DNA from 4 places in the Pseudarthrobacter sp. ATCC 49987 genome. Region 1 is predicted to be linked to each of the others. Evidence: riboswitches for the same ligand, from Rfam matches in the RefSeq annotation. Region 1 holds a riboswitch; each other region holds the start of a gene.

What was found. Region 1 has a riboswitch for S-adenosylmethionine ahead of GXK59_RS00245 (ABC transporter substrate-binding protein). Riboswitches for the same ligand answer to the same signal wherever they lie in the genome.
Region 2: linked by a shared signal. The riboswitch ahead of GXK59_RS15540 (cobalamin-independent methionine synthase II family protein) and the one ahead of GXK59_RS00245 (ABC transporter substrate-binding protein) in region 1 are both predicted to bind S-adenosylmethionine.
Region 3: linked by a shared signal. The riboswitch ahead of GXK59_RS11560 (bifunctional o-acetylhomoserine/o-acetylserine sulfhydrylase) and the one ahead of GXK59_RS00245 (ABC transporter substrate-binding protein) in region 1 are both predicted to bind S-adenosylmethionine.
Region 4: linked by a shared signal. The riboswitch ahead of GXK59_RS04630 (aminotransferase class V-fold PLP-dependent enzyme) and the one ahead of GXK59_RS00245 (ABC transporter substrate-binding protein) in region 1 are both predicted to bind S-adenosylmethionine.

Annotation. Positions count from the first base shown of each region.
Region 1 is NZ_JAABNS010000001.1:50,039-57,569, forward strand. It holds gene GXK59_RS00225 (acyl-CoA dehydrogenase family protein) at 1-84, opposite strand, end outside; gene GXK59_RS00230 (dipeptide ABC transporter ATP-binding protein) at 118-1,785, opposite strand; gene GXK59_RS00235 (ABC transporter permease) at 1,797-2,696, opposite strand; gene GXK59_RS00240 (ABC transporter permease) at 2,715-3,674, opposite strand; gene GXK59_RS00245 (ABC transporter substrate-binding protein) at 3,681-5,342, opposite strand; SAM riboswitch class I at 5,440-5,529, opposite strand; gene GXK59_RS00250 (N-acetylglucosamine-6-phosphate deacetylase) at 5,739-7,028, opposite strand; gene GXK59_RS00255 (DUF1206 domain-containing protein) at 7,028-7,531, opposite strand, start outside.
Region 2 is NZ_JAABNS010000001.1:3,361,708-3,369,238, reverse strand. It holds gene GXK59_RS15570 (thioesterase domain-containing protein) at 1-767, shown strand, start outside; gene GXK59_RS15565 (HAD-IIA family hydrolase) at 776-1,630, opposite strand; gene GXK59_RS15560 (TrmH family RNA methyltransferase) at 1,710-2,381, shown strand; gene fbaA (class II fructose-bisphosphate aldolase) at 2,508-3,527, shown strand; gene GXK59_RS15550 (DUF3151 domain-containing protein) at 3,530-3,958, shown strand; gene GXK59_RS15545 (uracil-DNA glycosylase) at 4,053-4,685, opposite strand; gene GXK59_RS15540 (cobalamin-independent methionine synthase II family protein) at 4,841-6,061, opposite strand; SAM riboswitch class I at 6,074-6,194, opposite strand; gene GXK59_RS15535 (adenylosuccinate synthase) at 6,479-7,531, shown strand, end outside.
Region 3 is NZ_JAABNS010000001.1:2,457,182-2,464,712, reverse strand. It holds gene GXK59_RS11590 (glycine C-acetyltransferase) at 1-986, shown strand, start outside; gene GXK59_RS11585 (NAD(P)/FAD-dependent oxidoreductase) at 1,082-2,206, shown strand; gene GXK59_RS11580 (amidohydrolase family protein) at 2,218-3,444, shown strand; gene GXK59_RS11575 (histidine phosphatase family protein) at 3,466-4,146, opposite strand; gene GXK59_RS11570 (CPBP family intramembrane glutamic endopeptidase) at 4,234-4,989, shown strand; gene GXK59_RS11565 (VOC family protein) at 5,083-5,721, opposite strand; SAM riboswitch class IV at 5,926-6,041, shown strand; gene GXK59_RS11560 (bifunctional o-acetylhomoserine/o-acetylserine sulfhydrylase) at 6,106-7,422, shown strand.
Region 4 is NZ_JAABNS010000001.1:988,723-996,253, forward strand. It holds gene GXK59_RS04620 (Nramp family divalent metal transporter) at 1-779, opposite strand, end outside; gene GXK59_RS04625 (class I SAM-dependent methyltransferase) at 949-1,704, opposite strand; gene GXK59_RS04630 (aminotransferase class V-fold PLP-dependent enzyme) at 1,855-3,321, opposite strand; SAM riboswitch class IV at 3,356-3,469, opposite strand; gene hisN (histidinol-phosphatase) at 3,576-4,388, opposite strand; gene rsgA (ribosome small subunit-dependent GTPase A) at 4,444-5,559, opposite strand; gene aroA (3-phosphoshikimate 1-carboxyvinyltransferase) at 5,543-6,976, opposite strand; gene GXK59_RS04650 (DoxX family protein) at 6,984-7,531, opposite strand, start outside.

The DNA of each region.
Region 1 (7,531 bases):
CGCGAAGACATCCTGGAAGCGGGCGGCCAACGCCGCGTAGCGGGCCTCTCCGCTGAGTTCTCTTACTTCTGTCGAGACAGTCATCTTGTTCCTAACGTTGAAGGGGGACTGACGTTCTTAGTGGCCGGTTGCCGCAACGAGGTCGCGCAGGCGGTGGCCAGGGTTGGAATCGAGCAACAGACGTGTGTAGTCGCTTTGCGGGTTGGAGAAGACCTGCGCAGTCGGGCCGACTTCCCGCAGCTGGCCCCGACTCATCACGCCGACGTCTTGGGCGAAGCGTTCAACAACGTGCAGGTCGTGGGAAATGAACAAGTATGAAAGTCCCAGGTCGCGTTGCAGGTTTTCGAGCAGGACCAGAATCTGGGCCTGCGTCAGGACGTCCAGGGCGGAGAGGGCCTCGTCAAGCACGATGGTGCGGGCGCCAAGCGCGAGGGCCCGGGCGATCGCCACGCGCTGGCGCTGGCCGCCGGAGAGTTCCTTGGTCCTGCTGCCGGTGACGCGTGCGGGGAGGTTCACCTGGTCAAGGAGTTCGGCAACCCGGGCACAACGTTCAAGGCGCGACCCGACACGGAAATTCACCAGGGGTTCGGCGACGATGTCTCGAACGGTTAGCCGCGGGTCGAGCGCCGAATCCGGGTTTTGGTACACCAGCTGCAGGGAGCGCCACAGCTCCCGTTTGTCCTTTCCCTGGGTCGACGTGACATCGTTCCCGTGAACCATCACGGTGCCCGACGTCGGGTCCAGCAGCCGCATGATCATGCGGGCCGTTGTGGACTTGCCCGAACCGGATTCGCCGACCAGCGCGAAGGTGGTTCCTTGGCGCACCGCAAAATTGACGTCATCCACGGCGCGGTGTTCAGTCTCGCCCCGGCCGAAGACCTTGGTGAGGCCGCGGACTTCGATCGCAGCAACCGGTTCCTCGCGGGCCGTATCCACGTCGGCCCGGTCAGTCTTAGGGGCGGCAGGATAGGCCTCCCGGAGCAGCCTGACCGTGTAGTCGTCCTCCGGCTGCGCCAGGATGTCGGCGACCGGACGGTCTTCAAGGATCCTGCCCTGCCGCATCACCACGATCCGGTCGGCCAGATCGGTTGCGACGGCCAGGTCATGCGTCACGAAGATGACGGCCGTCCCGTGGTCCCGCGCCAGCCTGCTGAAGACCTCGAGCACCCGGCGCTGCACGGTGACGTCCAGCGCCGAGGTCGGCTCATCCGCAATCAGCAGCTTCGGTCCCAGGCTGAAGGCGATCGCGATCAGGACCCGTTGCTTGAGTCCGCCGGAGAGTTCATGGGGGTACTGCTTCAGCCGCTCCGCGGGGCGGTCGATGCCCACCAGTTCGAAGAGCCGGATGACCTCCGCCCGGATCTCGCTCTTGGAGCGCCTGCCTTCTTCCGGGTGCAGCCGGAAGACCTCGGCCACCTGGGATCCGACCGTCTTCACCGGATCCAGCGACGCGCCGGGATCCTGCGGAACCATGCCGATCTTACGTCCACGGATTTTCTCCATTGCACGTTCAGAAAGCCCGGTCAGCTCAATGCCGTCGAACACGATGGTTCCGGCAGAGACCGCGGCCGCTTCGGGGAGAAGGCCGATGAGCGATTTGGCGAGTGTGCTTTTTCCGGAACCGGATTCACCAACGACGGCAACGATTTCGCCCGGTTTGAGGACCAGCTCGAGTGAATCTGCGGCCACGACCGCCCCTGGTCCGCGGCCGTATTCGACGTGCAATCCGCGCACCTCAAGCAGGGGTCCGGGTTCGGCTTTGGGATTTACTGTGTTGATGGTCATGGGGCTCCTGACTAAAACCGGAAGATCTTGAGAAGTTGGCGTCCGAGACCGGCCAAGAGCACGACCGTTAGCACGATGACCAGGCCCGGCAGGCTGGTCATCCACCACGCGCCAGCGAGGTATTGCCGACCCTCAGAGATCAGCAAGCCCCATTCCGGGGTGGGCGGAGGGGCACCGAAGCCGAGGAAGCCAAGTCCGGAAATTGCGAGAATGGCAGCTCCAAGGTCGACTGCCAGCAGTGCGAGCACCGGGCCGCAGGAGTTCGGCAGGACATGCTTCCAGACGACGGACCAGTACGATCCCCCGTTGAGGAAGGCGGCCTCGACGTAGTCCAGGTTGCGCACGCGCAGGACTTCCGAGCGGACCACGCGGGCGAACGAGGCAATCGAGGCGATGCCCACGCCGACGCCGAGCGAGATTGGTCCGGGCGCGAACGCCGTCACGATGATCAGGGAGATCAGGAATCCCGGCACCGCCAGGAGCACGTCCACGAGGCGCATGGTGCTCGAATCCGCGGCCCGGCCGGCCGTCGCAGCAAACAGGCCCAGGGCCGTTCCCACCACGAATCCGATCAGGACAGCGAGCCCTGCGGTGAGCAGGGTCTGCGAGGTGCCATGCACGACCCTCGCGTAGACATCCCGGCCCAAGTGGTCGGTACCGAACCAGTGCCCGGCACTTGGCGGCTGGAACTTCTGCTTCGGAATGCCGCTGATGGGGTCGAAGGCGCTGAAGAGGCCCGGCAGAAATGCCCACCCCAGGACGATCAGCAACGGAAGGACGGTCAGCCACAGGCCCGCCGAGCGCAGGATGCTTCTTTCGCGCTTTCCCGGGCCAATCGCTGCGGCGCTGCCACCGGCAGGAGGCAGCGCGGCCTCATCAATAGGATCTGTTGGTAGTAGGTTGAGGCTCACAAGGTTCTCCGTTCGGTCTCAGGCAGCCAGTGCTCGTGGCGAGCCGTGGGCACTGCTCTTGAGGATGCGGGGATCCAGCAGCGGATACAGCAGGTCGACGATCAGGTTCACTGCAACGAACGCCGACGCCGTCAGCAGGACCAGGCCCTGGACCAGCGGGACATCCTGGACGGTGACGGCCTGGAGGACCACCGAGCCAAGGCCGGAGCGGGCGAAGACGGTCTCCGTGATGACGGAACCGGCAAGCAGGGTTCCGACCGTGATGCCGGCAATGGTCATTGCCGGACCCGCAGCATTCTTCAGGGCGTGGCGGTAGAAGATCCATGCGGGGGACGCGCCCTTGGCCCGCAGTACGTCGATAAACGGTTGCTCATAGACGTGAGTGATGCTCTTGAGCAGTACCTGCGCGATCGGGGCGGAAACGTGAAGGGCCAGGACAAGGACGGGAACTGCCAGCGATGCAAAGGAACCGTCCGGGAACAGGGACATCACACCGAGCTGGATGGACAGCAGCTGCAGCAGCACCAGCCCGAGCCAGAACACCGGAACCGCTGCGAACAACGGCGGGAGATTGGTGATGAAGCGCTGCAGCGCCGTCGAGCGGCTCAACCAGGCCGCGGCCACGAGGGCCACAGCCAGGACGACGGCCAACACGAAGGCACTGGAGGCCAGCGCCAGGGTGGATCCGGCCACCGCGCCGATGCGGGTCGCCACCGACTGTCCGGAGGCCAGGGAGTACCCGACGTCTCCACCGAGCAACTGCCCAAGCTGGTTGAAATACTGCACCAGCAGGGGCTGGTCGTAGCCGTATTGGGCCTTCATGGCATCAATCGTTGCCTGGTCAGCCGCGGCGTCCGCCGAGAGGAAGATCGTGACCGGATCGCTGGGCAGCAGCTGTATTGCCAGGAAGACGAGCGTGTACGCCAGCCAGATGACAAGCAGTGCCTGTCCGAGGCGCCGCGCAAAGTAAAGACCCATGACGACCTACTTGCCGGTCTTCCAGGCACCCTGGAAAATCGGTGCGGTGCCGGAGGTGAATTCGACGTGTGACTTGGCGTTGGCGCCGTAGACCTGGACTTCGTCCCAGAGAACGAGGGCCAACGCCTGGTCGACAACCAGCGTGCGCTGTTCTTCGGCGACGAACTGCTTGTGCGCTGCTGCGCTGGTGGCGGCGCGTTCCGTGGCGAAGAGCGCATTGAGCTGCGGGTCCGCGTTCAATGTCTGCGTGTTGGTGACCGGGCCGAAGACCGGCCCCAGGCCGCCGTAGGCGAACTGCCGCGTTCCGAAGAATTCCACGTTGGGGTCCTTCATGGAAGTCGCCAGGAAGGCGTTGTCCGCCGCGCGGTTGACCAGCTTCACGCCGATCTTGCGCCACTGCTGCTCGATCAGTTCGAAAGCGGGCTTGATGACCACGGAGTTGTTGGATGACGTGACGGTGACTTCGAGCTTCTGGCCGTCCTTGGCGCGGATGCCGTCGGAGCCAACTGCCCAGCCGGCCTCATCCAGCAGGTTCTTGGACTTCTCCGGGTTGTAGGCCAGGTCGGCGGAGAGATCAACGAAGTCTGGTGCTTCACGGTTCAGGATGGAGCCGGCGAGTTCGTAGCTGTCGGAGAGCACCGTGTCCTTGAGCGTCGGCCGGTCGATGCCGAGCTGCAGTGCCTGGCGGACCTTCGCGTCCGCCAGCTTGCCGCTGCCGACCCGCGCCGCCGCCATGTTTGCGGTCAGGTCAATGCCCTTGGCCGGCAGGACCTGGTTGCCGCTCCCGGCGAGGGCAGTTTCGTCGGCCGGCTGCAGGCCGCGGACCAAGTCAACCTGGCCGGTCTGCACGGCCCCCGCGCGGTGGGCCACTTCCGGCAGGTACTTCACGACGACCTTGTCCAGATAGGCGGCCCCCTGGTTGGCGGCACCCTCCGGAGCCCAGGCGTAGTCGGAACGCTTGGCCAGGACGATTTCCTCATCGGCCTTCTCTGATTCGAAGGTGAAGGGACCCGATCCGGAGATTTTCGCGATGGCCGACTGGGCGGCGTTGTCCAGGGTGAGGGTCTTCGGCGACACGAGTCCGGCGGTGACGGAGGACGTGGCGCGCAGGAAGTTGGCGTCGGGGGAGGACAGGGTTACTTCCACCTGGTCCTCGCCGGTGACCTGCGAGGACTCGTAGGTGGAGAAGTCAACGTTCGGCTGGATCTTGGCGCTCTCGATACCCTTGCCCAGGGCCTCGAAGTTTGCCTGGACTGCCTTGGCGTCAAGCGGCGTTCCATCGCTGAAAGTCACTCCGGGGCGGATTGTGAAGGTGAACTTGGTCTGATCCTCACTCGCGGTGAACTTGCTGGCGATCCAGGGGACAAGCTCGCCCTTCTTTGCATCGAAATAGGTCAGCCGGTCCAGCACGCTGTTCAGGACGTTCGCCTTTTCGTAGAAGCGCGCCGCCTGGGTCTGGAAGTTGTTAATCGGGGTGACCTCGGCGAAGACGAACGTTCCGCCCTGCACCGGCTTTCCGTCCGCGCCGGCCTGGGATGCCGACGTGCCGCCAGCACCGCCGCAGGCACTCAAGGCCAGGGCTGCCGCGCCCATCAGTGCCAGTAAACGCAGCGGGTGGCGCCTGCTCTTCGAACTCGTGGCGGGCGTGAGTGATTCAGGGGTATCCATCGCGGATCCTCTCGGTCGTGACCGGGGGACGCCAAAACCGTACGAGTTTGTCCGACACAGCACGGGGCCGGGCCGGTGGAACCTGGGATCTTGGCAATCTCCATCGGTCCTGGCATTAGCACCTTGCCCTTGCGGGTGGTTGCTACGGCGTCATCGAGCCAGGTCTCTCAGCCGATCTGGATGGTCTTTATTCGTCACGAAGGACATTTTTCGGTTCCGCGACCGTTGCGGGTGGCGGCAACATCCACTTTGTTGCAGAATCTTCGATTTCCCAACAATGACGACATGTTCTGCAACAAACGATCACACAGAGCCACATCCCGCCTCATGGCGCCATGATTGCGGCCGAAGGTCAGCGACGTTCGGCAGCCGTGCACGACGGCGTCGAGCCCCGGCTCAGGAGGCGGGGCGTGCCAGGGGTTGACCGCCGCGAAGGACCGCGGCGAGCCCGAAGTCTGCGTCGACCGCCACAATGTCGGCCCGCATGCCGGCCTTCAGGCTCCCGATCTCGGCCTCAAGGCCCAGGATCTTGGCCGGGACCAGGGTCGCCGATTTCACGGCGTCGGCAGGGCTGACCCCGGCCCCGATCGTGCGGCGGACAACTTCCAGCAGGGTGGCCGTGCCGCCGGCGAGGGCGCCGTTGCTCTTCAGTGCCGCCACGCCGTCGCGCACCACCACGGCGGCAGGACCGAGCGCGTAGTCGCCGTCGGGCAGGCCGGTCGCCGCCATGGAATCGGTGACCAGGACGACGTTGCCGGCGCCGACCAGCTCGAAGACCATCCGGACCGTCGCGGGGTCCAGATGGACGCCGTCGCCGATGAGTTCCACAGCGACGGTGCCCTGGGCCGCGAGGCGCAGGCATGCCGCCACAGGGCCGGGACTTCGGTGGTGGAGCGGCGGCATCCCGTTGAACAGGTGTGTCACCGTCGGCCGCCGGCCCGTTCCGGGCCCGGAAGCACCGGAGTTAGTAGCGTTCAGGGCTCCGGCGCGGGCGCGCAGGGACGCGGCCGCGCTGGTCAGGGAATCCACGGTGGTTTGGGCGTCGGCGTCGGTGTGGCCCAGCGACGGCGTGACGCCATTCGCGGCGAGCATGCTGACCAGACCGTCGGCGCCCGGCAGCTCGGGGGCATACGTCATGGTCTTGAGGGTGCCGCCAGCCGCATCCAGCAGCCGGCGGAGCAAATCGGGGTCCGGGGCCCGCAGCCATTGCGGGTCCTGTGCCCCGCAGCGGGCCTGGGCGAGGAACGGGCCTTCGGAGTGGATGCCCGCGATGAGGCCCTCGTCCGCGAGTTGCCTCAGCACCCCGACTCCCCTCACGAGCTCCTGCCCTGACGCCGTGACGAGGCTGGCCAGCAGTGTGGTTGTTCCGTTGCGGTGCAGGAAGCTGACGGCGTCGCGGCACGCGTGGCTGTCGCCGGTGGGAAAGCCGCCGCCTGCCGCGCCGTGGCAGTGGAGGTCGACGAGTCCGGGAAGGATCGAGCTGCCCGGCGGAAGCTTGAGTTCCTCCGCAACGGGGAAGCGGGCCGCGTCGAAGCCGCTCCGGGGGCCGGCGTAGGCGATTCTTCCGTCTGCCACCGCGACCACGGAATCAGCCGTGGCAGCGCCGTCCGAGATCAGTGTCCCGGCCAGGATGTAGGCGGAGCCGACGACGGGTTCGTGGGTGTCCGGTCGGTGCGCGTCGGGCATTACATCTTGGCCAGTTTGGCGCGCACCATCATGAAGATCCCGTAACAAATGAGGCCAGCTCCGACCGCAGCCAGGATGTACATGCCGAACGGCTGGTCACGGAGGGCCCTGAGGCCGCCGTCGAGCCCGGTGGACTCCTCGGGGTGGGCTTTGATCGTGGCGACAATGACCAGCAGCCCCACGAGAAGCAGGACAATGCCTTTGGCGGCGTAGCCGACGACGCCGAGGACGGTCACCGCCGTCCGTGCCTTGTGCGAGGCGGGGAGGCGGAGGTGCTTGGCGAAGGACTGCCGGAAGCCGCGGATGGCGTAGACGATTCCGGCGACTGCGACGCCCGCGCCGACGGCGAGCAGGAGTGCGTAGCCTCCCGGGGCCTTCAGCACGGAGGCTGTGAGGTCGCTGGTGGAGCTGGTGTGGTCCTTGCCGGCGCCGCTGGCGAAGGAAAACAGGGTGAGGGCGAGTCCGGCGTAGACGACGGCTTGGAGGGCGGCCTTGGCCTTTTT
Region 2 (7,531 bases), 3.3 Mb from region 1:
AGGAGGCCCTGTGGATCCTGAACGCGCTGCGCGGGGCGCTGAACAAGCGCGGCCAGCTCGCCGCCGTCGGTTATTCCAATGTGGGCCTCGACATCGACGAGATCGTGATCGCCGTGGTCGAGCACGCGCGGGCCCATCAGCTGACAACGTTGTACTTCTACGGCCACAGCTTCGGCGGCATGGTGGCAACCCAGGTCGCCGCCCGGCTTCGGGAGCTTCACGGCCTTGAGGTGGCGCTCATCCTGCTCGATTCCAGTCCGTGCACCAAGTACGACGTGCTGGACCAGAGCTGGTTTGAGGGTGTGGTGCTGCTCTACGAGAGCGGCTTCCGCTTCCCCACGGTGCTGCGCGGCGGCTACGAACTCGGCGAGCGGGTGCTGCACAAGGACGAGCGCAGCTGGGGACAGGTCCTGGACCAGACCCTGGAACAGCTCTCGCCGATTGCGCCGTCCACCGTACTGATCCAGTCCGAATCCGCTTACATCTACCACTTCGACGCAACCCGCTTCGCGGGAAAGCTTGGAGGGACGCGGATGGCCTTCATCGGCAACCCCCGCGACCGGACCGTGGACTACGCGGCAGCCAGGGACTCCTGGTCCCTGATCTTCAAGGACAACATGGCCTCTGATTCCTTGCGGACCGACGGCGCCCGGCCGGCGCACGCCAGCCCGGGCTGGAACCCGTTCGTCTACCGGCCGATCATCGAGGAGCTGGAGGACGAGCTCTTCCCGCTGCCGTCCGGCGGCGGCAGGAAGACCGCCTTCTAACGCAGGTCCTAGATCTGGTTCTTCAGGTCTGCCACGGAGTTCAGGATCTGGTTGGGCCGGAACGGGTACGCGGCGATGTCGTCCTTATGGGTGATGCCGCTGAGCACAAGCACGGTGTGCAGCCCCGCTTCCATGCCCGCGATGATGTCAGTGTCCATCCGGTCACCGATCATGGCGGTGGTTTCCGAATGCGCGTCGATCTGGTTCATCGCCGAACGGAACATCATCGGGTTCGGCTTGCCTACAATGTACGGTTCCCGGCCGGTCGCCTTGGTGATGAGCGCCGCGATGGCGCCGGTGGCAGGCATCGGGCCGTCCTTCGAAGGCCCGGTGGCGTCCGGGTTGGTGGCGATGAACCGCGCCCCGCCCAGGATCAGCCGGATGGCCATGGTGATGGCTTCAAAGGAGTAGGTCCGGGTTTCGCCGAGCACCACGAAGTCCGGGTCCTGGTCGGTGAGGATAAAGCCGGCCTCGTGCAGCGCCGTCGTGAGGCCCGCTTCCCCGATCGTGTAGGCGCGGTTGCCGGAATCCGAGCCCCGCACCTGGTCCTTAAGGAACTGGGCCGTCGCCAGGGCGGAGGTCCAGATGTTCTCCTCGGGGATCTCCAGACCGGAGCTCTTCAGCCGGGCGGCGAGGTCACGGGGCGTGAAGATGGAGTTGTTGGTCAGGACGAGGAAGCGCTTGGACGTGTCCACCCAGCGCTGGATGAGTTCAGCGGCACCCGGGATGGGCTGGTTTTCGTGGACCAGGACGCCGTCCATGTCGGTCAGCCAACACTCGATCTCCTGGCCGCTGCGGTACACGGATTTTGATGAAAGCACGTGGTCCGAGTCTTCCCTGTGGTCTGCCTGCTGCTCCGCCATGCTGTCCTCCGCCGATAATGTGCCGATGCCAGTCCCAGTCTAATGTTGAGTCGTGACTGAACCCGAGATACCCAGCGAAATCCCTCCCGTGACCGCGCAGGAGGGGGAGGCGGCAGCCGAGGCGGAGCCCAAGGCGGAGGTCGGCGTCGGCCCCTGGGAAGGCGAACTGCCGGCGGGCGACCACTGGGACCCGGACCTCCTCGCGGACGGCGACCGGCGCAATGTGGTGGACAAATACCGCTACTGGAAGCACGAGTCGATCGTGGCGGACCTGGACTCCAAGCGGCATAACTTCCACATCGCGATCGAAAACTGGCAACACGACATGAACATCGGCACCGTCGTGCGCAGCGCCAACGCCTTCCTGGCCAAGGAAGTGCACATCATCGGACGACGCCGGTGGAACCGCCGCGGGGCCATGGTCACCGACCGCTACCAGCACATCCGCCACCACCCGACCGTGGACGACTTCGTGGCGTGGGCGCAGGGGGAGGGGCTGGCCATCATCGGCATCGACATCTTCCCGGACTCCGTCCCGCTGGAAACCTACGAACTGCCCAAAGACTGCGTGCTGGTGTTTGGGCAGGAGGGTCCGGGGCTGTCACCCGAGGTCCACCAGGCGGCGGTGGACACCTTGTCGATCGAGCAGTTCGGCTCCACCCGCTCCATTAACGCCGCCTCGGCCGCGGCCATCGCGATGCACGCCTGGATCCGACGGCACGTGTTCAACCAGTTCCCGGGGGTCCAGTGAGTTATTACAGGCCCGAGTGACCGGAACCACTGCCCCCAGCGAAGGAATGGCTAGGATGGTTCCTAGCCGACGAGGTTCACTCCAGGGTCAACCAGCCCGCAGACGAAATTCACTTTAGGAGTCAGCATGCCCATTGCAACCCCAGAGATCTACTCCGAGATGATCGACCGCGCTAAGACGGGCGGCTTCGCGTTCCCGGCCGTCAACGTCACGTCCTCCCAGACCCTGAACGCCGCCCTCCGCGGCTTCGCCGAGGCCGAGTCCGACGGCATCGTCCAGGTCTCCACCGGCGGTGCCGCCTACTGGTCCGGCGCCTCCACCAAGGACATGGTGGCCGGTTCCCTGGGCTTCGCCGCGTTTGCCCGCGAGGTGGCCAAGAACTACGGCGTCAACATCGCCCTGCACACGGACCACTGCCCGAAGGACAAACTGGACGGCTTCGTCCTGCCGCTGCTGGCAGCCTCCGAGGCCGAGGTCAAGGCCGGCCGCAACCCGCTCTTCAACTCGCACATGTGGGACGGCTCCGCCGAAACCCTGCAGGAGAACCTGCGGATCGCCCGCGAACTGCTCGAGCGCACCGCCGCCGCCAAGATGATCCTCGAGGTCGAAATCGGCACCGTCGGCGGCGAGGAAGACGGCGTCGAGAACGCCATCAACGACAAGCTCTACACCACGGTCGAGGACGCCCTGGCCACGATCGACGCCCTCGGCTCCGGCGAGAACGGCCGCTACATCACGGCGCTGACCTTCGGCAACGTGCACGGCGTCTACAAGCCCGGTGGCGTCAAGCTCCGCCCCGAAATCCTCAAGGACATCCAGCAGCAGGTCGGCGCCAAGATCGGCAAGGCCAACCCGTTCGACCTCGTCTTCCACGGCGGGTCCGGCTCCTCCGAGAAGGAAATCGCCGACGCGGTCTCCTACGGTGTGATCAAGATGAACATCGACACCGACACCCAGTACGCCTACACCCGGCCCGTGGCGGACCACATGTTCCGCAACTACGACGGCGTGCTGAAGGTCGACGGCGAGGTCGGCAACAAGAAGCTGTACGATCCCCGCGTCTGGGGCGCCTCCGCCGAGGCCGGCCTTGCGGCCCGCGTCGCCGAGGCTGCCCAGCAGCTCGGCTCCACCGGCAAGACGTTCTAGGCATGTCGGACGAATTCCGCAAGAACCTGATGGGTCCTGAGCCGACGCTCCTGCCCGCCGAGACCGAGGTCTACGCGGCGCTGGATGCCGGCCATGAAGCCCTGGACCTGGTGGAAAAGCACCCGACGTCCTCGCTGCTCTGGGCCGTGCTGGCCGAGGAAGCCTGGACCGAGGGCCGGACCATCGACTCGTATGCCTACTCCCGTGTCGGCTACCACCGCGGCCTGGATTCGCTGCGCCGCAACGGCTGGCGCGGCGTCGGGCCCATCCCCTGGGAACACGAACCGAACCGTGGCTTCCTGCGCGCCCTGTATTCGCTGGGCCGCGCCTCCGCGGCCATCGGCGAAGCCGAGGAGCCGGAGCGGATCGAGAAGTTCCTCAAGGACTCCGACCCCACTGCCAAGGCAGCCATCGAGGCCGAAAAGCGCTAACCGCCCCGGCACCAACAAGCAACGCGGGGTTAAACGACGACGGCGGGCGTCCACCAGAAGGTGGGCGCCCGCCGTCGTCGTGGCGGAAGTGGGATCAGCTGGTCTTTGCCAGGCCGGTGCGGGCCATGGCGTCGGCGTAGACGGTGCCCATTTCCTCGAGGTACTGCTCCTGCCGGGCCGGTGTGCCGGCGAAGGCGCGGCCGCTGAGCGAGCGGACCTTATAGGTCTTGAGGCCGCGGCGCCAGATCATGGGCACCTCGGTCTTGAGGAGAAGGTTCGCGAGGCGGTTGGCTTCGGTGCCGTGCGCGACGATCACCGAGGCACGGGGCACGACGGCGAGGAACTTCAGCAGCGGCTTCAGGCCTGCGGAAATCTGGTCCGGGGTGAACTTGCCGTTGGGCTCGTCCGGGACGTACCAGGGGTGGACGTTCCACGGCATCACGTACTCGGGGCGCAGGCCCAGCTTCCACTGGACGCCGAGCAGGCGGGTGGCGGCTTCCTCGTCGCCGGCGGTGATGAAGCCCGACTCATCCTCTGTTCCGATGTTGGAGAAGAGGCTGATGATGCGGCACTCATCGATGTCGTGCATCGGGTCCACATAGGGAACATTCGTGCCAGCTTTGGTTGCCTGCAGCGTGTCGCACAGTTCGTTGACAGCCGCGACGCTAGGTTCGTAGCGGCGGCTCAAAAGCTGTTCGCGGGAATTTTCAGTGGCCAAGGCTGTCATATGTTGCTGAGTCTCCTGCGGGATTGGTGAAGCTGCCAGACCGTCCGGGGGCACGCCGAATACGGTGCGGTTTGAAAATGTGGTGTGGACCGATTCCTGGTCGATCCTTATTAGTCTATCAAGCCCTGCGAAATGACGGGCCGGCCGAAGGTCCTCTACCAGAGCCGGGCAGTGGCGCGGCGGGCGCCTTCGCCCAGGGATTCCAGCTTGGCAAAGGCGATTTGCGGGTGCACGCGGCCGCCGAGACCGCAGTCTGTGGAGGCAATCACATTTTCCCGGCCCACCAATTGGGCGAAGCGCACGATCCGGTCAGCCACCAGGTCCGGGTGCTCGACGACGTTGGTGGCGTGGGAGACAACACCGGGGATGATGACTTTTCCGTCGGGAAGCCTGGTGTCCTTCCAGACACGCCATTCATGCTCGTGGCGGACGTTGGCGGCCTCGAAAGAGTAGCCCCCGGCGTTGACCTGCAGGACGGAGCCGATGATGTCCGCGAAGGGGATGTCCGTGGTGTGCGGGCCGTGCCAGGAACCCCAGCAGACGTGCAACCGGATCTGTTCCTGGGGGAGATCGCGCAGGGCCCAGTTGGTGGCCTCTACCCTGAGCTGGATGAACTTGAGGTAGTCGGCCAGGCTCGGTTCCGGATTGATCTGGTCCCAGCTTTCGGCCAGCGACGGGTCATCGAGCTGGACCGTGAGGCCGGCGTCGATGATGGCCTTGTACTCCTCCCGCATCGCGTCGGCGCAGGCGTAGAGGAGCTCCTCATCGGTCTTGTAGTACTCGTTCGCGACGCGGGCGCAGGAGCCCGGGGACAGGGAAGCGACGAAGCCCTCGGACAGCCCGGCGGCGGCCATGCCGGTCTTGAGGTTGGCGATGTCCGAGTTCACCAGGGCCTGCCCGGTGTAGCGCAGCGGGCCGGCGATCTTCGGCTGCGTGACGCTCTTGCGGTGCGCCAGGATCCCGGAGGACGGATCGTTGTAGGCGTCGTTGAACTTCTGCCGGTCGCGCCGGTCCGGGAAGGAGGTCAGCACGATGTGGCCCGGGCTGGAGCGGTGCACCGCGGCGTCAGCCCAGCGGTCCACATCGGTCGGTTCAAGGCCGCCAAGCCGGCTGAAGGAATAGTTCCACCACGCGCCGTAGTCCACCGAGCTGGACATGGTGTGCCCGTATTCGCCGTCGTTGGGGATATCGATGCCGAGGTCCTTCTGGCGCTGCACGATGTCCACCACGGAGGTTTCCAGCAGGTCCAGGAACTCGGGGGTGATGCCGTCTGCCTCCTTGGCCTCGTTCGCGGCGATGAGCTCCGGGGTGCGGGGCAACGAGCCGGCGTGGGTGGCGCGGATATGGTCGGTGTTCTGCTGCGCGTTCTGCTGCATGGGGGTGCTTCCTTTCCATCGGTCCTGGCGGTAGCACCCTTGCCGTCACGGCGGCCGCAGATCAGCGGGCTGTGTCCGGGCAGGGTTGCTGCGGCGTCAACGGTCCAGGTCCCTCGGCCGCTCGGGATGGTCAACTCTTACCTAATTCCACCCGGCAGGCCTGCGCAAGTCTTTCCGGCGCATTCCCGCTGGCTGGACACCGGGTGACGCGCGCAACCGGCGGGAAGTCCATTGGATGGTCAAATGAACTGCCGCCACCGGGATCGGCTAAACTTGGGTGGTAAGAGCCCCGGACTCTGGCGTTGATGGTAAGAGCACAGCGGTAGATTCGGGGCATTCTCATGAACGGCGCTGAGCTCCGGTGACCACCCTGGTGAATCACACGGACTTCGGCCCGAACGAATGGGGGAGGATCCCATGCCAGCAATCGTGATCGTCGGAGCCCAATGGGGCGACGAAGGCAAAGGTAAGGCCACTGACCTGCTCGGCCACCGCGTCGACTACGTCGTGAAGCCGAACGGCGGCAACAACGCCGGCCACACCGTCGTCGTGGGCGGTGAGAAGTATGAGCTCAAACTCCTTCCGGCCGGCATCCTGAGCCCGAACGCGGTCCCGATCATCGGCAACGGCTGCGTGGTGAACCTGGAGGCCCTGTTCCAGGAGATCGACGGCCTGGAAGCCCGCGGCGCGGACACCTCCAAGCTGCGGATCTCCGCCAACGCCCACCTCGTGGCGCCCTACCACCAGGTCCTGGACAAGGTCACCGAGCGTTTCCTTGGCAGCCGCGCGATCGGTACCACCGGCCGCGGCATCGGCCCGGCGTACATGGACAAGGTGGCCCGCCTGGGCATCCGTGTCCAGGACGTCTTTGACGCCTCGATCCTGCGCCAGAAGGTCGAAGGCTCGCTGCGGCAGAAGAACGAACTCCTGGTCAAGGTCTACAACCGCCGCGACATCGAGGTGGACGAGATCGTGGACTACTTCCTGTCCTTCGCCGAACGCCTGCGCCCGCTGGTCATCGACAGCACCTTCGTGCTGAACAAGGCGCTGGACGAGGGCAAGGTGGTCCTTATGGAGGGCGGCCAGGCCACGTTCCTGGACGTCGACCACGGCACCTACCCGTTCGTGACCTCCTCGAACCCGACGGCCGGCGGCGCCTCCGTGGGCTCGGGCATCGGCCCCACCCGCATCTCGCGCTCCATCGGCATCATCAAGGCCTACACCACCCGTGTGGGCGCCGGGCCGTTCCCCACGGAACTGTTCGATGAGATGGGCATGTACCTGCAGAAGACCGGCGGCGAATTCGGCGTCAACACCGGCCGCCCGCGCCGTTGTGGCTGGTACGACGCCGTGCTGGCGCGCCACGCTTCCCGCGTCAACGGCTTCACCGACTACTTCGTCACCAAGCTGGACGTGCTCACCGGCATCGAGCAGATCCCGGTCTGCGTGGCCTACGACGTCGACGGCGTC
Region 3 (7,531 bases), 2.4 Mb from region 1:
ACCGTGGCTTCGGGATGGCCAGCGTCCGGTTCATCTGCGGCACCCAGGACCTGCACCTGGCGCTGGAGGCACGCGTCTCGGAATTCCTCGGCACCGAGGACACCATCCTGTTCTCCAGCTGCTTCGATGCCAACGGCGGTGTGTTCGAATCGCTCTTCGGCCCGGAAGACGCCGTCATCTCCGATGCGCTGAACCACGCGTCGATCATCGACGGCATCCGGCTCTGCAAGGCCCAGCGCTTCCGCTACGCCAACCAGGACATGGCGGACCTCGAATCCAAGCTGATCGAGGCGACCACGCAGGAGAACCCGGCAAGGCGCAAGATCATCGTCACGGACGGCGTCTTCTCGATGGACGGCTTCCTCGCCCCGCTTGAGGCGATCTGCGACCTCGCCGAAAAGTACGACGCCCTGGTCATGGTCGACGACTCGCACGCCGTTGGCTTTATGGGCGCCAGCGGTGCCGGCACCCCGGAGCACGCCGGCGTCTCGGACCGCGTGGACATCTACACCGGCACCTTCGGCAAGGCCCTGGGCGGTGCCTCCGGCGGCTACGTCTCCGGCCGCCGCGAAGTCGTCGCCATGCTCCGCCAGAAGGCCCGCCCGTACCTGTTCTCCAACTCGCTGGCCCCGGCCATCGTCGCGGCCACGCTGAAGGCCCTGGACCTCGTGGAGAACTCCGGCGAACTGCGCAGCAAGCTCTTCGCCAACGCCGGGCTGTTCCGGAGCCGCATGAGCGAAGAAGGCTTCGAGCTGCTCCCGGGCGAGCACGCCATCGTCCCGGTCATGTTCGGCGACGCCGTGATGGCCGCCAAGGTGGCGGACGCCATGCTGCACAACGGCGTCTTTGTTACGGCGTTCAGCTACCCGGTGGTGCCCAAGGGCGCGGCCCGGATCCGCGTCCAGCTCTCCGCCGCGCACAGCGCCGAAGACGTCGAGGCATGCGTGCAGGCCTTCGTGCGCAGCCGCGCCGCCGTCGCCAGCTAGGGTCGACGGCCAAACGGAGCTTCGCCGGCCGCGCAGCTCTCAGGTTGCGGCGCCACAGGGGCGCCGCAACCGCATCCGTCTGCAAGGATGGAACCATGTCAGCTAATTACGATGTCGTGATTGTCGGCGGCGGTATCGCCGGCCTGTCCCTTGCCTCAGCCCTCGCCGGGAAATGCAGCGTCGCCCTGGTCGAAGCCGAGCAGACCCTGGCGTACCACACGTCGGCGCGCTCGGCCCGGCAACTGATCCCCAGCTACGGGCCGCCCGCGGTCCAGGAGCTCACCCTCCGCACCCTCGAACTGATCGCCGCCCAGGACGCCCACCGGCCGGAACCGGTGCTCTCGCCGCGCAGCTTCATGTTGATCGGCGACGACGCCACCGTGCGGGAGCAGGCCAGCGGGCACATGCGGCCGATCACCCATGCCGAGGCCCTGGAACTCTGCCCGGCCCTGCTCCCGGACTCCTTCGCCGCCGCCGGCCTGGACACCGGCTCCTTCGCCTGCAACGCGCCCCTGCTCCTTGAGGACCACCGCCGGCGCGCCGAAGCCGGCGGCGTGGACATCATCACCGGCGCCCGGGTCCACTCGGCCCAGCGCCTCGGCTCCGGCTGGGAACTCGGTGCCGGGCAGGAAGGCTTCCAGGCCGCCGTCGTGGTCAATGCAGCCGGCGCCTGGGCCGACGAACTGGCCGTGCTCAGCGGCGTCGAGAAGGTCCAGCTGCAGCCGTACCGGCGCACCGCGGCGATTGTCGACGTCGAGCATCCCCTCCCGGAGTCCAGCCCCATGGTGGCCGCCGCCGACGACTCCTTCTACTTCCGGCGCGACGACGGACAGGTCCTGATTTCGCCGTCGGAACACGAACCCAGCGGGCCCGAGGACGCGCAGCCGCACCCGGGAGACATCGAAGGGCTCATCGCCCGGCTCAACACCCTGACCACCCTCGGCATCCGCGGCGTCCGCCAGGCCTGGACAGGGCTGCGGACGGAAGCGGCCGACGGCGTCCCGGTGGTGGGGTTCGACGCCGAAGCCCCCGGATTCTTCTGGCTCGCCGGCCAGGGCGGCTACGGCTTCCAGACCTCCTCCGGCATCGCCGAACTGGCCGCCGGTCTGATCCTCGCGGGCCGGGGCGCCGGCCCGGCCGCCGGCGGCGACACCGCGGCCGGTCCGGCATCCCGGACAGCGAAGGCGCTGGCGGCGACGCGCTGGTCCATCCGGCGCTGAAGAATGGACTCATGAGCACCCTGATCACCAACGTTGCCGAGCTGATGACCCAGGACCTGGACCACCGGGTCCTCAAGGACGCGGCCGTGGTGATCGAGGGCGAACGGATCGCCTGGCTGGGGCAGGCGGCGGACGCGCCGGCCGCCGATGAGGCCGTCGACGCGGGCGGCCGCGCCCTGTTGCCCGGCTGGGTCGATTCGCACACCCACCTCGTCTTCGCCGGCGACCGGACGGCCGAATTCGAGGCCCGGATGGCGGGGGAGAGTTACAGTGCCGGCGGGATCGCGGTGACCACCGGCGCCACCCGGGCCACCAGTGACTTCGACCTCACCCGGCTGGCGATGGGCCGGGTGGCCGAAGCTGTTTCGCAGGGCACCACGTACCTCGAAACCAAGACCGGCTACGGCCTGGATGTCGAGAACGAGGCCCGCAGCGCCCGGATCGCCTCCACCGTCGTTGACGAGGTCACGTACCTCGGCGCGCACCTTGTGCCGGCGGGGATGGACGCCGAGGAGTACACGGAGCTGGTGTGCGGCTCCATGCTCGCCGCCGTGCGGCCGTTTGTGCGCTGGGCCGACGTCTTCTGCGAGCGCGGTGCCTTCACCGAGGACCAGTCCCGGCGCGTGCTCCAGGCCTGCCGGGACGCCGGACTGGGCCTGCGGGTGCACGGCAACCAGCTCGGTGAGGGACCCGGTGTGCGGCTCGCCGTGGAGTTCGGCGCCGCCAGCGTGGACCACGTCAACTACCTGTCCGCCGCCGACGTCGACGCCCTCGCGGCCAGCTGGTCCGGCTGGGACCCCGGCAGCAGCAGCGGCGGTGGCACGGGTGCCAGACGCGGCACGGTGGCGACGTGCCTGCCGGCCTGCGATCTGTCCACCCGCCAGCCGCTGGCACCGGGCCGGGAACTGCTCGACGCCGGCGTGCAGCTCGCACTGGCGTCCAACTGCAACCCCGGCACCTCCTACACCAGCTCGATGGCGTTCTGCGTCACCACCGCCGTGCTCCAGATGCGCCTCAGCGTCCACGAGGCCGTGCGCGCCGCAACATACGGCGGCGCCCTGGCCCTTGGCCGGGAGTCCGGCAACGACGCCGACGGCGAACGCGCGGTCGGTTCGATCGCCGTCGGACACCGCGCGGACCTGCACCTGCTCAACGCACCGTCCGCCACCCACCTGGCCTACCGGCCCGGCATCCCGCTGACCCACGCCGTCTGGCGGGCCGGCGCCCGCGCCCGCTGACGCCGGAATGAAGCGCGGCCGCTAGAAGAACATCGGCGGGGCGTCGAGCACGGTCTCGTCGACGCGGCGGGCCTCCCACTGGCTGAACGCCTTGTCGAGCTCGTACTTGCCGTCCGCGGAGCGGTACAGGGTGCGGACCTCGGCGTTGTCCGGGTTGTTGAGGGACTCGAAGTACTCCACCGACCAGTGGAACCAGCGCATGCAGAACAGCCGCATGGTGAGCCCGTGGGTCACGAACAGCGCGTTGGGGGCGTAGCTCGGCTTCGACCAGTGCCGGTACAGGGTTTCCATAAAGGAGGAGATCCGGTCATAGACGTCGGAGCCGGACTCGCCTTCGCGGAAGCGGTAGAAGAAGTGGCCGTAGGCGTTGCGGAGCTCCTTCTGGTCCTCAATCTCCCCGGCGATCTGGAAATTCGCCCAGTCCTGCTCCCGCAGCCGCGGCTCCTCGATCACCCGCTCCACCAGCGGGCCGAGATTGAGCGCCTCGAGGGTCTGGTAGGCCCGCAGATAAGGGGAGACGTACACACAGACGGGCTTGCCGTCCAGCAGCCGCCGGACCTCTTCACCGGCTGCCCGGGCCTGTTCGACGCCGAGCCCGGTCAGCGGGATCCGGTAATCGGGCACCCGGTTGTAGATCGAGGTGTCGGCATTGGCGGCGGACTGGCCATGCCGGATCATGATGATTTTCCCGGGCGCACTCATAAACCCCAAGCATAGGCCCGGGCGGGCGGCAGCCCCGGTAATGCCCGGTTTCAGGCAACTGACGGAATGTACAGGCAAGATAGGAACATGTTGGTTCCCTCCCGCCGTCGGCTGCGGACAGAAGTGTGGATTGTCCTGGGTCTGTCACTGGGGCAGTCGGCCGTCTACTCGGTGGTGCAGCTGCTGGACAAAATGACGAAGGCGCCGCTGGCCCAGGGGACCTCCACCCTGAACCGCTCGCAAAGCCCCCGCGAGTACTTTGACCTCACCTACCAGCTGCTGGATATCTTCTTCGCCCTGGTGCCTGTGGCACTGGTGATCTACTTCCTCTCCGAGCACCGCACCGCGGCCGCGGCGTGTGGCAAGCTGGGCTTCAATTTCGCCCGGCCCGGCAAGGACCTGCTGCAGGGAGTGGGCCTCGCGGCGCTGATCGGAATCCCGTCGCTGGGCCTTTACGCGGCTGGCCGGGCGCTGGGGATTACGACGGCGATCATCCCCAGTGCGCTCGACTCCTACTGGTGGACGGTGCCGGTGCTGATCCTCTCCGCGATCCGGCACGGGGTCGTGGAGGAAGTGATCGTGGTGGGCTACCTGCTGGACCGGCTCCCCAAGCTGGGCTGGGCCATGCCCGTTGCCATCTTCGCCAGCTCGATGCTGCGAGGCAGCTACCACCTGTACCAGGGGTTCGGGCCGTTCGCCGGCAACGCCATCATGGGTGTGATTTTCGCGCTGGTCTATCTCCGGACCCGCCGCGTGATGCCGCTGGTGATCGCCCATGCCGCACTGGACATCGTGGCGTTCGTCGGCTTCAGCCTCTTCGGCAAGGCCATCGGCCTCGGCTGACCCCGCGTTGGCTTAAAAAGATTTCGGCCGCCATCGGTGGGTGACGTCATTGGCACCCGCTGATGGCGGCCGAAGTGTGGGGCGGTAAGGAACTCAGATGGTGACGGCTCCGGAAGCTGTCTCGAAGGTGACGGAGAGGATGCCGGGTGTCCCGCGGGGAGCGAGCCAGTTCACGGCCACGTCCTCCAGCGGCTTCTCGACCGGAACACCGAGCCATTCGGTGACGCGCTCCGCCGAGCCGGCGATCGTGAGCGCGGACATCTTGACGTTGCTCTCGTAGGCCTTGGACGGGTGGAGTTCCGGATCGCCCTCCCACTTGAGCATGTAGGGGACCTGGGGATCGGCGATGAGTCCGAGGATGCCGATCTGCTTCCAGACCAGTTCGCGGCCGTCCGGGAACTTGCGGTTGCCGTTGACGGCAGCGCGTCCCAGCCGCTCCTCGAACGGGGCGAGGTCGTCAACTTCGACGCACCAGCCCATCCAGCCGCCGCCTGCTTCGGAGCGGGCACGGACGGCCTGGCCGAAGGGCGCCTTGTCGGAGGCCGGGTGGTTCAGGACCTCCACGACTTCAACGTATTTGTGTCCCGCGAGCGGGATAATCATGTTGCGGGTCCCGAATCGGGGGTGTACTCCGCCCTTCACGGCTTCCACGCCGAGGGCAGACGCAATTCGTTCGGTGGTGGCAGCTAGGCCATCTTGTTCACAGGCGTAAGAGACGTGATCCATGCGCATGCCCTCATCTTGACACTTTGTGATGCGGCTCTCAGCTTAGGTTCTCCTAACCGTGATGGGATGTCCTCCCGTGGGCTGTCCGGCCCGGCATTTCTCCGCGTCAATGCCGGGATCTGAAGGCCGCGGCCGGGTGCGCCGGCCGGGCAACTTCATGTTCGTCACAAAGCTATCCAGGGCCCGGAACCGCTTCCTAGACTGGGGTCAGGTCATGAGTGCCAGCGCACAGCCCCGGCTTGCTGGCCGGCAACCCTCGTTTCGCGGTGGGGTGCCCCGGGTGAAGACCTGGCCGTCCGGCACCCGCCGGAGGGCAAGCGCGGCACCAGTGTGGACCCGGGCCCAGGGGCTCTGGTGCTTCCTGTGCCCGGTCCCCTAAGGAGTGTCCCGATGTCCAGTGCCTGGTCCTTCGAAACCCGTCAGATCCACGCCGGCCAGGAGCCGGACAGCGCCACCGGTGCCCGGTCGCTGCCGATCTACCAGACGACGTCGTTCGTCTTCCCCAGCGCCGAAAGCGCCGCCAACCGCTTCGCCCTGGCCGAACTGGCTCCCATCTACACCCGGATCGGCAACCCCACCCAGGACGCTGTGGAGCAGCGGGTGGCCAGCCTGGAAGGCGGACTAGCGGCGCTGCTGCTGAGCTCCGGACAGGCCGCGGAGACCTTTGCGATCCTGAACGTCGCGGAGGCCGGCGACCATGTGGTGGCCAGCCCCAGCCTGTACGGCGGCACCTACAACCTGCTGGCGCACACGCTGAAGAAGTTCGGCATCTCCGTGACCTTCGTGGCGGACCCGGACAACCTGGCGCAGTGGCGGGATGCCGTTCAGCCCAATACCAAACTGTTCTTTGGCGAAGTCGTCTCCAACCCCCGCCAGGACGTGCTGGACATCGAGGGCATCTCGCAGGTGGCCCACGAGGCCGGCGTGCCGCTGATCGTGGACAACACCCTCTCCACACCGTTCCTCATCCGCCCGATCGAGTGGGGCGCAGACATCGTGGTGCACTCCGCGACCAAGTACCTCGGCGGACATGGCGCGGCCATCGCCGGCGTGATCGTGGATTCCGGCAACTTCGACTTCGGCAAGGACCCGGAGCGCTTCCCCGGTTTCAATACCCCGGACCCCACGTACAACGGACTGGTCTACGCCCGGGACCTTGGTGCGGACGGTGCCCTCGGCGCCAACCTGTCCTACATCCTCAAGGCGCGGGTCCAGCTGCTGCGCGACCTCGGTTCGGCGGTGTCCCCGTTCAACGCCTTCCTCATCGCCCAGGGCATCGAGACCCTGAGCCTGCGCATGGAGCGGCACGTCGCCAACGCCGTCAAGGTGGCCGAATGGCTCGAGGCCAGGGACGACGTCGAATCCGTCGCTTACGCCGGGCTGCCCTCCAGCCCCTGGTACGAGCGCGGCCGCAAGTACGGTCCGAAGGGGACCGGCGCCGTCGTTTCCTTCAACCTCGCCGGGGGAGCGGAGGCCGGCAAACGCTTTGTGGACGCCCTCGAACTGCACTCACACGTGGCCAACATCGGGGACGTGCGCTCGCTGGTCATCCACCCGGCGTCGACCACCCACAGCCAGCTCTCGCCGGAACAGCAGACGGTTGCGGGCGTGAACCCCGGCCTCGTGCGGCTCTCCGTGGGCCTGGAGCACATCGACGACATCCTCGCCGACCTTGACGCCGGATTCCGTGCGGCCAAGTCCGCCTGATGTCCGCCAGGGCCCGGGCGTCCCTGCCGTATGGCGCGGGCGCCGGGGCCCGGATAATCGCAGCTGACGACGCCGGGAGTCATACGGGCGTCACAATCTTCGCCACCGG
Region 4 (7,531 bases), 940 kb from region 1:
GCCAGGGCCGCGACGACGTCCCAGCGGGTTGCCCTGACGAGGCGGGCGAGGGCCTGCGGGGGGACATGGAGGTGCGGGTTCGGACGGTGCCGGTCCCTGGACAGGGCCGAGTGGACGTAGATGGCGTGCGGCATCACGGTGGCGCCGAGCATGCTGGCGGCCAGCAGCACGGTGTCCGGACCCTGGAAGCCTGGGATCAGTCCGGCGGCGACGCCCGCGGGGTCGGGCGGACTGATGAAGAGGCCGGCCAGGAACCCGATCGTGATGATGCCCAGCAGGAACATGATGATGAATTCGAAGGGCCGCTGCTTGTTCCGGGCCTGCACGGCGAGCAGGGCCATGGAGACGCCGCCGACGATCACTGCGCCGAGGGGAAGGGGCAGCCCGAAGAGCAGGTAGAGCGCAATCGCGCCGCCCACCACCTCGGCAAGGTCGGTGGCAGCGGCCACGATCTCGGCCTGGACCCAGAACGCGCGCCGCCAGAACGGCTTGAGCCGCTCGCCGAGAATCTCGGGCAGGCTCTTCCCGGTGACGATCCCGAGTTTGGCTGACTGGTATTGCACCAGCACAGCCATGATGTTGGCCGCCACGAGGACCCAGACCAGGAGGTAGCCGTACTGGGCGCCGGCCGTGAGGTTGGCCGCAACGTTGCCGGGGTCCACGTAGGCGATCGCGGCGACGAAGGCCGGGCCCAGCAGGCCGATGATGGCGCGGCGGCCCGCTTTCGGCCGGAGGGGCGCTGCCGGCACCGCAGATTCGGGTCCTGTTACTTCCAGCACGGTGGGCTCCCCTGGTAGGTGCGTCGACGGCGACGCGGCCGGTAGCGGCGGTTCGCGCCGGCACCGGAGTTTGCGGGTGCCTACAAATAATTATTAGGCATACCGAAACCATAAGCCAGCGCGCCTGTCCGGGGCAATCCCGGAGGTCACGGAGTGCGGCCCGTCGGGGTCAGGCCCGGACGGCCCGCCAGCTTTGGGTCAGGTAGGGGAGCGCGATGACGTCGTCCGGGCGGTGGCCCAGATGCTCGTGCAGATACCAGTCGAGGTTGCCCAGCACCTTGGCGCGGGTCGTCTCACTGGCCGCCAGGTAGTAGCTGCGGGACTTCGTCAGCTCCATGATGTCCGCGGTGCGGACCGGATCTTCCCAGCGCGTGAGGTGGCTTTCCAGCCCCGTGAATTCCGGGCCCAGCGGCGGTGTGAAGTGTGGTTTGTGCACATCCCCGGCATGCATGATGCGCGAGAGCCGGTGCACCCAGGGAACGGATGTGTCCAGCTGGTTCCAGATCAGCCCCAGCATCCCGTGCGGGCGGAGGATCCTGGCGATCTCCGTGCTGGCAGGCAGCGGATCGCACCAGTGCCAGGCCTGGGCGACGGTCACGACGTCGAACGCTTCGCCGGGGAGCCCCGTGTGCTCGGCGGTACCCACGACGGCGGCGACGCCCGGAAGCGTCCGGCGCAGCTGCCCGAGCATGTCGGCGGACGGGTCCACCGCCACCGTGTGCAGGCCGCGCCCGACCAGCAGGGCCGTGAACTTCCCGGTTCCGGCGCCGAGGTCCGCGGCCTCCCGGGCACCGGCCGGGATCAGCCAGCCGGCCGAATCCCCGGGGTACCCGGGGCGGACGCGGTCGTAGTGCTCCCCGCCGTCCTGGAAGCTCTGGCCCAGCTCCTGGCGCCGCTCCTGATCCAGCTTGGGGCCGCCGCCCAACGTGGGGCCGCCGGGCAGCTTGGGTCCGCCGGGCAGCTTGGGTCCGCCGCTTGCCACGTGCGATCTCCTTCGGCAGGTCCGGATGGGTACCTTTCGAATTTACCGCACGCGGCAGGGCCGTGTTTTCACAGGGCTGGCGGATCCGCGCTGTCAGTCCCGGGTACAGGGGGCCGCGCCGGCGGTTCCGGGCGTGTTGGGGGCCCAGTGCGGGTAGCTGCGGGTGTCGTTGGAGGGCACCCAGCGGCCGGCGTCGACGACGTAGTCCCAGCCGAGGCCGTTCCGGCGCAGCTCCTGGATTGCTGCCAGCAGACGCTCGGCGTCCGCCAGCCGGGAGCCCAGGCCGAAGCTTGCCCGCAGCGAACCCGAGGGCAGGCCGAGCCGCCGGAGCAGGGGGTGCGCGCAGAAGCGGCCGTCGCGCAGCCCGATGCCGTGCTCGGCCGACAGGTACGCCGCCACCAGGCCCGCGTCGTAGCCTTCCACCGAGAAGTTGACGACGCCGATGGTGCCGGTGCCCGGGACGGCTCCGGATCCCGCGTCGAAGGAAACGTCGAAGGAAGCACTGTCCGGGAAGATCTGGTGGACGCTCACGCCGTCGATCCGGGCAAGGCCCTCGACGAGGAAGGACCGGATGGCGTTTTCGTGCGCGTGCCACTGCTCCACATCCAGGTCGGCGATGACCTGGGTGGCCCGGGCCAGCGTGGCGGCGCCGAGGACGTTGGGGGAGCCGCCTTCATGCCGGGCCGGACCGGTGGTCCAGCTGACAGCGTCGATCCGGGCGTCCTGCACGGCTCCGCCGCCGGCCAGGTGCGGGGTGCCGGCGTCGAGCCAGTCGGGACGGCCGATCAGCACCCCGGCGCCGAACGGCGCGTAAAGCTTGTGCCCGGAGAAGGCGAGGTAGTCGACGTCGTCCGCGGCGATGTCGATCCGCCGGTGCGGCGCCAACTGGGCGGCGTCGACGACGATCCGGGCGCCGTAGTCGTGGGCAAGGGCGGCGAGGGCCCGGATCGGCAGGATCTCGCCGGTGACGTTGGAGGCGCCGGTGACGGCGAGGAGGCTGACGCCGCCGTGGGCGAGTTCCCCACGGAGCAGTTCCAGGGTGGCGGCGAGGGTCGGCGCGGCGATGACGCTGCGGTGGGGCACCCGCTGCCACGGCAGCAGGTTGGCGTGGTGCTCGATGTCGAGGTAGAGCACCTCGCCGGTGTGCACGCCGTCGACGGCGGGCAGGCAGCCTGCCAGCAGGTTCAGGGAGTCGGTGGTGTTCCGGGTGAAGATCACCGAATCGTCCGGCCGGCCGCCGACGAAGTCGCGGACAATGGTCCGGGCATTCTCGTAGACCGAGGTGCTGATCTGGGAGGCGTACCCGGCACCGCGGTGGACGCTGGCGTAGAACGGCAGGATCTCGTTGAGGTAGGCCGAGACCACGGACAGGGCAGGGGCCGAGGCGCCATAATCCAGATTGGCGTAGCGGACGTGCCCGCCCTGGATGAGGGGGGCCTGGATCTCCGCGCCGGTCACCGCGGCCAGCGGCCGGCGGGTGGCGGCGAACCGCGCCTGGGGACGGGCCCGGCCGGCGCCGGACTGGAGTTCAGGGGTGGCAGGAATCGTGGCAGTCGTCATGGGACCTCGCTCGAAAAGGACCCCACATACCGGGGATCCGCGCTTGCCGGGTCCGTTCCGGACCGGCCAGGTCGTCACCCGGGGCACCCCACCGCGAATGGAGGGTTGCCGGCCAGCAAACCGGGGTTTCGCGCTGGCACTCGTGACCTGTGTCGAGCCTAGGCCATGCCTGCTGCCGCGGAAAAGGCAGGGCAGGAATGTGAAGTGTTTTGTTACGGGACGCGTCCGGACCTGCAGGACGACGCCGGAATTCCCTACAGCAGGTCGTCGAGCCCCGGGTTGAGGCGCTTGAGGACCTCCGAGTGCAGGATGGAGTTGGTGGCGAGGGCGTTGCCGCCGAACGGGCCGTCTTCTCCTTCGAGGGAGGTAAAGCGCCCGCCCGCCTCCGTGACGATCGGGACCAGCGCGGCCATGTCGTAGAGGTTCAGTTCGGGCTCGCAGGCGATGTCGACGGCGCCTTCGGCCACAAGGCAGTAGGACCAGAAGTCGCCGTAGGCGCGGGTGCGCCAGACTTCCTCGGTGAGGCCGAGGAACTCATCGAGGTTGCCGCGCTGCTTCCAGCCGCCCAGGCTGGAGTAGGACAGCGAGGCGTCCGAGAGTTTGGAGACGTTGGAGACTTTCAGCCGGGTGGCGGCCGCCAGCGACCGGCCCATGTACGCACCGGCGCCCTTGGCGGCCCACCAGCGTTTGCCCAGTGCCGGGGCGCTCACGACGCCGACGACCGGCTCGCCCTCGTCAACAAGGGCGATCAGCGTGGCCCAGACGGGGACGCCGCGGACGAAGTTCTTGGTCCCGTCAATCGGGTCGATGATCCAGCGGCGGGAGCCGTGGCCGGAGCTGCCGAACTCCTCGCCGAGCACGGCATCGCGCGGCCGGGACCGGGACAGCTGGCCGCGGATGGCTTCCTCGGCCGACTTGTCGGCGTCGGTCACCGGGGTCAGGTCCGGCTTCGTCTCAATCCGAAGATCGAGCGCCTTGAAGCGGCTCATGGTCTGGGAATCTACGGAATCTGCCAGTACATGGGCAAGGCGCAGGTCATCGTTGTAGCTCGAAGCGGGTTGACTCATGGTTCCAAACTACCGCCAAAGCGGGCGGGGGAGCGGTAGGCTGCGCCGCAGCCCGCTAGGAGACGGTGCCCAGTTCCTTGACGTCCTGGGCTTCCATGCGGGGATCTGTTCCGAGCAGGCGGCGGAGTGAGGCGAGCCGGGCCGGGCCGGATTCGCCCGCATGGCCGGCGGCCACCCAGGCGTCCACGCCGCAGTTGACGGCGCTGGAATCGTGTTTGCAGCCCCGCTCGCAGTCGTCGGTGCCAGGCTCAAGATCGGGGAAGGACCGCAGGATGCGGTCCGGGTCCACATGGGCCAGGCCGAAGGAGCGGATGCCCGGGGTGTCGATGATCCAGCTGCCTGCCGGCGCATCGTTGACCTTGAGGGCCAGCGCGGAGGAGGAGGTGTGGCGGCCGCGCCCGGTCACGGCGTTGACGCCGCCGGTGGCGCGCTCGGCGCCGGTGAGGGCGTTGACCATGGTGGACTTGCCGACGCCGGAGTGGCCCAGCATGACGGTGACCTTCCCATCGAGATGGGCGCGAAGCTGGGAGACGGCGTCCTTGTCCAGCCGGGCGGAGAGCCCGTCGTCCGAGCGGGCATCGATGCCGGACGCGGCGGAGTCCGCCGTTTTGGAGATGATGACCGGGAAGTCGAGGTGCTGGTAGTTGGCGAGGAGTTCCGCGGGGTCCTTGACGTCGGCCTTGGTGACGAGCAGCAGCGGCTCGATGCCGGCGTCGTACGCGGCCACGAGGGCACGGTCGATGAACCCGGTCCGGGGCTCAGGATTGGCGGCCGCCACCACGATCACCAGCGTGTCGGCATTGGCGACGACGGCACGCTCGATCGGGTCGGTGTCGTCGGCGCTGCGCCGCAGCAGTGTTTTGCGGTCCTGGATCTTGACCAGACGTGCGAGGGTGTCCGGTTCGCCGCTGACGTCCCCGACAAGGGAGACGAAATCGCCGGCGACGACCGGGTTCCGGCGCAGTTCCCGGGCGCGGGCGGCGATGATCTTGCGTTCCCCGGGGGTGCCTTCGGCGACGACGGCGGTGTAGCGTCCGCGGTCAACGGTGATGATCCGCCCGGTGACGGCGTCCTCGTAGGCGGGCCGGTCCTTGGTGCGGGGCCGGGTGCCTTTCTTGTTGGGGCGGATCCGGACGTCGGATTCGTCCCAGGAGTCAGTGCTGCGTGCCACCGGAGGCGGCCTTCTCTGCGGGGGTTCGCTGCGCCAGCATGGCTTCCCAGAGCTGCGGGAAGTCGGGCATGGTCTTGGCCGTGGTCGCAATGTCCTCGACCTCGATGCCGGGGATGGCGAGGCCCAGGATGGCGCCGGCTGTGGCCATGCGGTGGTCCGCGTAGCTGTGGACGACACCCCCGTGCAGCGGTGCGGGCCGGATGATGAGGCCGTCGGAGGTCTCCTCGGCGTCGCCGCCCAGGCGGTTGATCTCGGCCACGAGGGCGGCGAGCCGGTCCGTTTCGTGCCCGCGGAGGTGGGCGATGCCGCTCAGCCGCGAAGGCCCGGTGGCCAGGGCGCAGAGGGCGGCGACCGTGGGGGCGAGCTCGCTGGTCTCGTCGAAGTCCGCGCCCTTGATGTCCGGGCCGCCCGTAACGGTCAGGGTGCCGTCCGTGAGTGTGACGGTGGCCCCCATCGTCGTGAGGATGCTGCGCCACAGATCGCCGACCTGGGTGGTCCCGGGCGGCCAGTTGGGAATGCGGACGGTGCCGCGGGTGGCCAGGGCCGCTGCGAGGAAGGGGCCGGCGTTGGAGAGGTCCTGTTCGATCCGGAGGTCAAAGGCGCGGATGGGCCCGGGGGAGATCACCCAGTGGTTCGGGCGGGAATCGTCCACGGCCACGCCCACGCCGCGGAGGACGGCGACGGTCATGTTGATGTGGTCCAGGCTCGGCACGGGCTTTCCCGCCTGCTCCCCGCTTTGATGTTCGAGGCTTTGATGTTCGAGGCTTTGATGTTCGAGGTGCAGTCCCTCGGTGAAGCGGGCGCCGGCCAGGAGCAGCGCGGACACAAACTGCGACGACGCACTGGCATCAATGACGAGGTGGCCGCCCCGCACGGTGCCGGAGCCGTCGACGGTAAACGGCAATGACGACGCCGGTCCGCCGTCAGGCGCTCTGACGGCCACGCCCAGTCCGGTGAGTGCGTCGATGATGGGGCCCATCGGGCGCTTGCGCGCGTGCGGGTCGCCGTCGAACAGTGTCACTCCGCGGCGCAGGGCCGCGACGGGCGGGACAAACCGCATGACGGTTCCGGCCAGGCCGCAGTCGATCGCCGTGTCCGTGCCGGCGGCGTCCAGGCTGATCGGGACGATTTCCAGGTCGGGACCGAAGTCGCCGTCGCCCGGAACCTCCGTGATGGTGGCCCCGAGTTGCCGCAGGGCCTCGATCATGAGGGCGGAGTCGCGGGAATGCAGGGGAGCCCGCAACCGTGAGGGCCCGTCCGCGAGGGCAGCCAGCACGAGGTACCGGTTGGTCAGGGACTTTGATCCCGGGACGGTGACCGTCGCGTCGACCGGCCGTTCGGCGAATGGCGCCCGCCACAGCGGGGCACTGTCGGCCGGAACGGAGGGGGCAGCTGCGGTGGGGGTGGTGCCTGCCATTGCTGCTTTAGGCTCCGACGGTGTGGTCGACGGCCTTGCGGACGGCCTTGTCGGCCTTCTTCAGCTGCTTCCCGGTGGTCTTCTTGACGTCAGCGGCGAGGTGGCCGGCGTTCTTTTTTGCGTCCGCGGCGAGGTGTTCGGCGCGCCAGGCCAGGCTGGGGCGGCCGTTCGTGTCGACGGCGGCCAGCAGGACGCCGCCGGTCAGTGAGACGTTCTTGAGTAGTTGCTTGCGGCGGGCGTCGCGGCCTTCCTTGGACGTGATGTCCGCGCTGCGCCATTCAACGTAGCTGTTGAGCACGGAGATGACGGCAAGGATGGTGGCGGCGAGGCGGGCCGGCTTGCCAATCGCGAAGAGGACGCCGGCGCCGACCTGGGTACCGCCGATGACGCGGGCCAGGACCTTTTCGTTGGTCTGGAACGGCAGGGATTCAGCCGCGCGACGCAGCAGGGGGGACAGCTGCGTGGCAGTGTCATCCGCGTTCTTGAGCTTGTCCATGCCTGCAAGGACGAAACTGGAGGCGAGCATGGGCCGGGCGAGAAAGCGGACAAAGGACA